One region of the Janthinobacterium sp. PSPC3-1 genome, then DNA from elsewhere that is predicted to be linked to it. Evidence: predicted binding sites of a transcription regulator. Region 1 holds the regulator's gene; each other region holds the start of a gene.
The links. The regulator FNR, encoded in region 1, switches genes on or off when oxygen is low (the NO sensors DNR and NnrR bind a similar motif). The targets are predictions, from matches to a motif close to TTGATNNNNATCAA.

Region 1 (2,203 bases):
TTGGCGCCCAGCACCGGCGCGACCATCTGCACGATCGGCATCCCGCTTTTCTTGCCCAGCAAGGGTTCGGTGATCATCGGCTGGCGCGTGCGCATGACGGTGCGGAAATAGTCGCGGTCGCCCACCTCGACGCCGCTGCGGCCCGGTACTTCGGGCACGTCGCTGATCACCTTGCCGCGCGCATCGAGCACCAGCACGTCGTCGAACAGGGCCAGCATGGCGCGCTGCTCATAGTACTGGCGCAACTGGGCCGGCTGCGCCATCAGCGCGGCCGGCTGGCGGCGCGCCGTTTCGCTGATCACGTCGAGCAGCATGCCGAGCTTGTCGTCGAGTTCCTCGGCGGTGCGGTCGATCATCGCCGTCTGCTGGCTTAATAGTACCTTGGTGAAATCGTCGCGCATGCGCTGCACTTGCACCAGGGTCACCAGGGCGATCATGGCGATCGAGGTCAGGCTGGTGGCCAGCGCGACTTTTGCTTTAATGCCCAGAGGCTTCATCATTTCCTTATCCTTGGCAAACGGGCAAGCGGCACAAGCGCGCTGCGAGAGATGCTATGAGGAATTCTCCTATCAATACATCAACTTGGCAAGCGTGTGCTTGTGGCGGGGTTGCCATGAAAATAAATGACGAAAGTCGTTTATTCGGCGTATTTCGCCGAAATTGGCACACTACCTCTGCATATACAGTAAACTTGTTGTTGTATTTTATAAAAGGTACTCACCATGACACCAGAGCTCTTGACGCCAACCCTGCCCACCGTGAACGTGGAAGTGTTGCGTGCGCGTTGCGCGACGTGCAGCATGCACCAGTTGTGTCTGCCCATGGGACTCGATGTGGGTGACATGGACCGTCTCGACCAGATTATCGGCCGGCGCCGCAAGGTGGTGCGCGGCGCCTCGCTGTTCCGTATCGGCGACGCGTTCCAGAACCTGTATGCGATCCGCCTCGGTCATTTCAAGACCTACCAGATCAACCAGGGTGGCGAAGAACAGGTGACCGGTTTCCAGATGGCCGGCGAACTGCTGGGCATGGACGCCATCAGCGCCGATCGCCATCATTGCAATGCGGTGGCGCTGGAAGACAGCGAAGTGTGTGAAATTCCATTTTCCAGCCTGGAACAATTGCTGGGCAATATGCCGACCCTGCTGCGCCATTTCCACCGCATGATGAGCCAGGAAATCACGCGCGAGCAAAGCGTGATGCTATTGCTGGGCAATATGCAGGCGACGCAGCGCTTTGCCGCCTTTATCGTCAACCTGGCATCGCGCTATGAAGCGCGCGGCTATTCGGGCAGCAATTTCCAGCTGCGCATGTCGCGCGAGGAAATTGGCAACTACCTGGGCCTGACGATCGAAAGCATCAGCCGTTTGCTGTCGAAATTCAAGAAGGAAGGCTGGCTGCGCGTGTCGAACCGCGAGATTGAAATCCTGCAGCCGGCCAAACTCAAGGCGATTACGGCCGGCACCGACGTCTGCAAATAATTACAGTTCCTTGTCGGCCTGGATGGTGATGTCGCGCTGGGCCGGCCAGGTCCAGATGCCCGACAGGCGCCACACGCGCTGCTGGTCTTCCACCAGCACCTGCCAGCGGCTGCGTTCGAGCATCGGCAGCGATACCGAAAAATTGCCGTCCGCATCGGGCTGCACCATCAGCCGGATATCTTTTTCCGGCAAGGTGGCGTGCGCCAGGTGCAGCAGCAAAGGCTGTTGGTAGGCCTTGCCGAAACTGTGCACGGAACCGGTGATGCGCGATTGCGCCACGTCGTAGGCCAGGCTGGTATCCATCGCCAGGTCGCTGGCGACGGTGTCGCGGCGCAAGTCCTGGTTGATCGCCTTGCCTTTCTTGTAGTAGTCGCCCACCACCAGCGCATCGGGTTGCGTAAACGCGATGTACCCCATGAAGCTGCCGACGACGACCGACAGGCCGGGGCCGATCATCAGCAGCCAAGGCCAGCGGTGCTTGTACCAGGGATCGACGGGAGCTTGCAGTTTGGCGGTCTTGGACATGGGTGTTTCTCCTGATTCAACACGGCGCCAGGCAAGGCCAGGCGCCGCTTCTTGGTTTAACGCGGCACGATGAATACCGCGCTTTCGCGCACATGCAAGGACGGATCGTCGAGCGACTGCAGCTCGATATGGATCTTGTTCGAGCCCTTCTCGCCGACGCCGTGCGGCACGCGCAAACGCACCGGCCAGCCCAGCGT
Region 2 (2,203 bases), on a different contig from region 1:
CAGGCGCTGCGCCTGGTCCTGGCGCAGCAGGGCATTCAAGGTCAGGCGCACCAGCGCGCGGTTTTTCGGCGTGGCCGGCGCGCAAAACACGGCGCCGTAGATGCCATGCCGTTCCAGCGCCTTGCGCAGCACCAGGGTGTCCGGCTCGCTGCCCGCTTCGAGCGCGATGATCTGCTCCGTGCCGTCGCTGACGTTGTAGCCCAGTTTCAGCAGGCCCTGGCGCAGATGCAGGCTGTGCTGGCGCAGCGCGGCGCGCCGGTCATCGGCAGCGCGGATGAAATCGAGTGCGGCGTCGAACCATGCCAGCTCGTGCTCGAGCAGGCAGGAGCTGAAAATGGCCGGGCGCGAGGCGGACAGGAAATAGCCCTTGAAGTGCGACGAGCAGGTGATCAACCCGGCGCGCCCGGCAAACGCCTTGGCCAGCGACGCGGTACGAAAATGGACGCGGTGGGCCAGCCCCAGTCCGGCCACCAGGCCCGCTCCTTCAGGTCCATGCGTGCCCAGCGAATGCGATTCGTCGACGATCAGCATGCTGCCACTGCTTTCCGCCAGCTCCACCATCTCCAGCAGCGGCGCCACGCTGCCATTGGTGCTGTACAGCGCGTCGACCACGATGATGCCCGGACCATGGCGTTCCAACTGGCGGCGCAGATGGGCGCAGTCGTTATGCAGGAACGGCACGGCCACCGCCTGCGCGGACTGCACGCCCTCCCACAGCGACGCATGGGCCTGCATGTCGAGATAGACGGGGATGCCGGGGCCGGCCAGGCTTTGCAGCAGGCCGACGTTGGCGGCCCAGCCCGACTGCGCCAGCACGCACGCTTCGCTGCCGAGGAAATCGGCCAGCTTATCCTCCAGGCGGTGCTGGCGGCTGCCTTCCTGCAGGAAGACGGACGACATCAGCATCGCGCCCCCACCTTGCAGCACCCTCGCCTGCGCCGCCAGCAGCGCCGGTTCGCCGGCGATATTCAGATAATCATTGCCGGCGAGCATGACCGCATCGGCCGGCATGGCTACCCACTGGTGCAAGTGCTCGCCACCGAGCAGCTTTTCGATGCGCTCCACATAGTGTTCGTCCATGCGCGCGCGGACAAAGGCCGGCATTTGCTGTTCGGCCGTGGCGGCAGCGACGGTGGAGAAGGAGGAAAGGGCTGGCGACATGATGACTCCTTGAAAAGTTGGGATGGGAACTACCGCATCCAACATGCGCGAGCCATTTCCTATGAGTTTGATGTATCTCAACACCGCTACAGATAGCGATCTGTTCAACTGGAAACGGCCTGATCATATGGTATTGATCTACCACAAGTAAACACGGCCCCATACCATGACGCATGCGCAGTCCTCCGCTGGAAAACCGTGGCAAGGCCGGCTGCTCCAGCCTTTTCTGCATTTCCATGACGCCATCGAACATATGCCGGCGCGCCGCGCCCAGGTGCGCCTGCTGGCCTTTTGCGGCGCACTCGGCATGCCCCTGTACTACACCTTGTGGCATTACCATTTCCCACAGGAATACGAATCGCCGGCCTTGCGCGTGATGGCCGCGCTGATGTTCCTGCCGGCCCTGTTTCCCCACCGCTTCAGCAATACCTGGTTCAGCGTCTATCTGTTCGTCGGCCTGACCTTCGAACTGCCGTTTTTCTTTACCCTGATGTTCCTGATGAACCATGCGTCGACCTTGTGGCTGCACTCGCTGCTGGTGGCGCTGGTGGTACTGTTCCACTTCGACACCCGCATCGCCGCGCTGGCTTACCTGAGCGGCACGCTGCTGGCCTGCGCGGTGTTTGCCGTGCTGGGCGATCCGGGTTTCCTGCTCGACAGGCAGGTAATGCAGCAACTGCCGGTACACTGGTTTACCATCGTCGTGCTGTCGCTGGTCAAGGTCAGCCGCCATGTGGGGACGCAGCAAAAGCTGGCCGGCCTGGCCGCCGGCCTGGGCAGCGTGGCGCACGAGCTGCGCACGCCGCTGGTCAGCGTCGAGGCCAATGTGCGCGGCCTGCAGCGTTTGCTGCCACGCCGTGCCGATGCCGACGCCCATGCCAGCGCCGATGCCGAGGGCGCCGCCGCCTGCCAGGACGCGCTGGCGCGCATCCAGTTCGAAGTGCGCCATATGCACCACATGATCGACCTGTTCCTGCTCAGCGCCAGCGCCGTCAGCAGCCGGCTCGAAGCGAACGAATCGGTCGGCATGCACGACACCGTG
Region 3 (2,203 bases), on a different contig from region 1:
ACCAGCAGCACGTCGGCGCCGCCTTCGACCAGGCCCCGGGTTTGCTGCAGATAGGACGCCACCAGCTGGTCGAACGTGACATTGCGCGCGGCCGGATCGTTCACGTCCGGCGAAATCGACGCGGTTTTTGGCGTCGGTCCCAGGGCGCCGGCCACGAAGCGCGGCTTGTCCGGCGTGGAATACTTGTCACAGGCGGCGCGCGCCAGTTTTGCCGCCTGCACATTCATCTCATAGGCCAGGTGCGCCATGTGATAGTCGTCCTGGGCGATGGTGGTGGCGCCAAAGGTATTCGTTTCGATCAGGTCGGCGCCGGCCGCCAGGTAGCGCTCGTGGATTTCCTGGATGATATGCGGCTGCGTCAGTGTCAATAATTCATTATTGCCTTTGACGAACAACTCGCGCGCACCCGAGTCGGCCGGCGCGGCGAAGTCGATGAAGCGGCCAGTTGGCCCCCCGCGATACGCCACTTCGTCGAGCTTGTACTGCTGGATGATCGTGCCCATCGCACCATCGAGGATCATGATCCGGCGCGCCATGATGGCGCGCAACGAGGCTTCGGTCGGGGACAGGGCGGGGATCACGGTATCGGTCATTTCATGCTTTCAATAGGCAACGGGCGGCGGCGCGGTGGGCAGGCGTTGCGCATCAGCAGGATCAGCCGACGGAGTGCGCCGGCCGGATAGGCTGGCGGAAGGGGGCAATCGCCTGAGTTCACCGGGTCTAAAATTATACGGCATCGCGCAGTTTTGGTTTTGGGCAAAAGCCCTTGGCGGCTGCGGATAGGCCGTCCACGCAACACATTGGCATGCCAAAAAGCGTGGCGATCGTGCCATCACACTTTCTCTCACATTCTCTCCCGCATTACATTTGTAAAAATCTCGGCCAAATTGTTAATTATTTAAAAGATATCATCTTGATAGTCACTGTTTATGTGGAAAAATCCCCACATTTTTGTAAATCCGTGAAAATTTTTTTTTATGAACCAACTGCCAATGTTCTATTTGAAAACAAAGCTTGATCTATAGCAATACAGAGCGAGAGCGGTAATGCCTAAAATAAAGGTTGTCTGTGAGTTATGTTAATTACTGCCGAGAGTATTTAAACCAAAGTCATTAATAGTTGTCTTTCGGAATTTTATTCAATCATAATGTCGGTTCCTTAGATCAACATTCTCTCCAAAAGTCACCGATATGTCACATACCTCTTTCACTTCTCCTGCTGTCGCGCTGCGCGGAAACGGATGCCAGCCATGAAAAACCATTTGCTTATTGCATTGATTGCCATGCTGGGTCTGTCCGCTTGCGGCGGCGGTGGAGGTGGCGGCGGTACCGGCACCGTGGTGGCGACCACCACCACCAACCCCGCGCCGGCGGTGGTGTCGGCCGTGACGGCCGTCTCGGCCAACAGCGCGGCCATCGGCACCAGCGTGACGGTCACCGGTAGCAACCTCGACCGCGTCTCGGCCTTCCAGGTCGGCGGCGTGACCCTGGTTGCGAGCAATGTCAGCGCCGGCAGCGCCACCCTGGCGATGCCGGCCACGCCGGTCACCGGCGCCCTGACCCTGGTGACCGCCAGCGGCACGGTCGCCACCAGCCAGGCCATCACGGTCTACCTGCCGTTGACGGCCGGCGAACTGACACCGGCCAGCGGCATCGTCGGCGGCAGCGTGACCATCACCGGCAGCGGCATGGCCAATGTCACGGCAGTGGTGTTTGCCAACGGCACCGCCGCCACCGTGCAAAGCCATACCGACAGCAGCGTGACCTTCGTGGTGCCGGTCGGCGCCGTGACGGGCCAGTTGACCGTGCGCGGTACCTTCAACGAAGCGCTGACCAGCGCCGCCTTCACGGTCTTGCCGACCGTTGGCGTGACGTCGATCAGCACCGCCATCAGCGGCGCCAATGTGATTGTGACCGTGGCCGGCAGCAACCTGGACCAGGTCAATGGCGCCACCATCGGTGCGACCACCGCCACGATCGTCAGCGCCAGCGCCACCGAACTGCGCGTGTCGGCGCCAAGCTCGGCCACCGGCAACCTGATGCTGTCGGCGCCGTCGCGCGCCGCCGTCAATGCCGGCACCGTGGCGGCGTTCACCCTGGGCGCCATCGATTTTTCGCAAGTGCTGAACCTGAGCGCCAGCGATGCGGCGCTGCGTTTGACGCGTGGCAAGCCTGCCGCCGTGCGCGTGTCGGTGCTGGGTACC
Region 4 (2,203 bases), on a different contig from region 1:
GGGCCCGTGTCGCGCTCGACAAACATGTAGTAGGGAATCGCCCCCAGCCGCGTGCCCGTCTGCCACAGTTCGGCCCAGCTGTTCGGGTCTTCATTGATATGCCGTATCAAGGGGCCCTGCATGCGCAAGGTGGCTCCCGTGCCGACGATGCGCTTGACGGCCTGCCGGGCGATCTCGGGACGCAGTTCGACGGCATGGTTGTAATGGCCCATGATGGCCAGGTTCTTGCCGGACCGGACGATGCGCTCGAACAGGCGCAGCAGGTCGTCCGCATCGCGGTCGGACACGAAACGCTGGGGCCAATACGCGACCGACTTGGTGCCGATGCGAATGTTCTGGATATGATCGAGCGCCGGGTCCAGCAACGGCTCCAGGTAGGCCGCCAGTTGCCGCGTATTCATGATCATCGGGTCGCCGCCCGTGAACAGCACGTCGGTCACTTCGCGATGCAGTTTCAGATAGGCCACCAGTTCATTCGACTCGCGTGCATCGAACTTCATGTCGTCCATCCCGACGAACTGCGGCCAGCGAAAACAGAAGGTGCAATACGCGTGGCAGGTCTGGCCGGCGCTGGGAAAGAACAGCACCGTCTGGCCGTACTTGTGCTGCAGGCCGCGCACCGGCACGCCGTCCATGGTCGGCACATTGTGCGTCAGCTGGCCGGCCGGATGCGGGTTCATGCCCAGGCGTATCGTGCGTACACAGGCGTCGATGGCGGACTGGTCCTGGCGTTCCAGCACCAGCTCGCGCAGGTGGGCGTACTGCTCGGGTGGCAGCATGTCGCGGTGCGGAAACACCAGCCGGTAGATGGGATCGTCGGGAATATTGTTCCAGTCGATCAACTGGTCAAGCACATATTCATTGGTGCGAAATGGCAATACTGTCGAGACCACCTGCACCGCCTCGCGCTGCTCGGGCGGCAGCCATTCCCATTGCCGCGCCTGGTGGATGGTCTGTCGCGTATAGGGTTTGAATTTGGCTGGCAGCAATTCCGTATTCGTCGTGGGCATGGTTACTCCGTCGGGATGGGGGTGGTTGGCGGGATGAAAAATCCATCATAGTTCTTGCTCAAATGCATGAAATTGCACTAAATCAACAACGCCGCCTTGACCCTGTTGCCGTCAATAAACCTGCATTCAGGCAAGAAAAAACTTGTGCTATCGCAATTTCACATGCGTTCAAAAAACGTAAATTAGGACCTGGCATTCCCCCATCACTGACCAAAGGACAGATCATGAAACGTGTATTGACCGGCACCGCGCTGTGCCTCATGTTTGCTTGTGCCGGCCATGCCGTCGCCGCCGTGGAACCGACGGAAAAAGACGCCATCGCCATGGCGGAACGGGGCGCCGCCTTCATCAAGCAGCATGGTGAAAAAGAGATGATGAAAAGGCTCAGCGCCAAGGACCCCGAGTTCGTGCAGGGCTCGCTGTATGTCGATATGCGCGACATCAAGACCGGTATCGTGCTGGCACATCCGATCAATCCGTCCATCGTCGGCAAGGACCTGACGGACGTGCCCGATGCGAACGGCAAGAAATACCGCCGTGAAATCATCGAACTGGCGCAAAAACAGGGCAAGGGCTGGGTCGATTACCAGTACAAGAATCCCGTCAGCGGCAAGATCGAACCGAAGACCACCTACATCCTGCGCGTCAACGACGTGGTGCTGGAAGCGGGGATCTACAAGAAATAGACAACAGCGGGCCGGCGCGGCTGGCCCGGCTTCCATCCACAGGCAGGAGGACATATGCTCGACAAATTACGCATCGGCCCCAAGCTGTTGCTGGCGCCCACCCTGGTGCTGTTGTTGCTGGTACTGAGCTCGGCCAGCGCCTGGTACGGCATGGTGCGGCAGAATGCCTCGATGGAAAACATGGTGCAGGTGCGCATGGCGCACCTGAAAGCGGCGCTGGACGTGGCCGGTGACGTGCGCTATGCGCACAGCAATATGTACCAGCTGCTGTCGTGGACCAATGGCAGCTTTGCCAAGGCCCGCCTGGAAGCGCTGGAAACACAGATCAAGCAGCGCCACGGCGAGATCGCGCGGCAACTGGCCACCCTGCGCGCCACCGCCAAGGGGCCCGAGCTGGCAATGGTCGATGGCGCCAGCGGCGCGCTGGGCTCCTACCGCAAGGCGGTGCTGGAAACCATGGAAATGGCGCAGATGGACTTGTCGATCGCCGCCAATTCCATGATCAAG

Region 2: the regulator FNR is predicted to act here: its motif matches at 1,229-1,242, upstream of cqsA (alpha-hydroxyketone-type quorum-sensing autoinducer synthase).
Region 3: the regulator FNR is predicted to act here: its motif matches at 1,015-1,028, upstream of ACP7B7_RS25015 (IPT/TIG domain-containing protein).
Region 4: the regulator FNR is predicted to act here: its motif matches at 1,083-1,096, upstream of ACP7B7_RS16625 (KamA family radical SAM protein).

Annotation. Positions count from the first base shown of each region.
Region 1 covers NZ_JAFCTQ010000031.1:64,779-66,981, reverse strand. Annotated here, with positions in the region: gene ACP7B7_RS24600 (response regulator) at 1-500, opposite strand, end outside; gene fnr (fumarate/nitrate reduction transcriptional regulator Fnr) at 723-1,481, shown strand; gene ACP7B7_RS24590 (FixH family protein) at 1,482-2,006, opposite strand; gene ccoG (cytochrome c oxidase accessory protein CcoG) at 2,063-2,203, opposite strand, start outside.
Region 2 covers NZ_JAFCTQ010000001.1:63,299-65,501, reverse strand. Annotated here, with positions in the region: gene cqsA (alpha-hydroxyketone-type quorum-sensing autoinducer synthase) at 1-1,161, opposite strand, end outside; gene ACP7B7_RS00305 (sensor histidine kinase) at 1,328-2,203, shown strand, end outside.
Region 3 covers NZ_JAFCTQ010000033.1:10,133-12,335, reverse strand. Annotated here, with positions in the region: gene metH (methionine synthase) at 1-593, opposite strand, end outside; gene ACP7B7_RS25015 (IPT/TIG domain-containing protein) at 1,250-2,203, shown strand, end outside.
Region 4 covers NZ_JAFCTQ010000014.1:137,830-140,032, forward strand. Annotated here, with positions in the region: gene ACP7B7_RS16625 (KamA family radical SAM protein) at 1-1,010, opposite strand, end outside; gene ACP7B7_RS16630 (cache domain-containing protein) at 1,235-1,696, shown strand; gene ACP7B7_RS16635 (methyl-accepting chemotaxis protein) at 1,751-2,203, shown strand, end outside.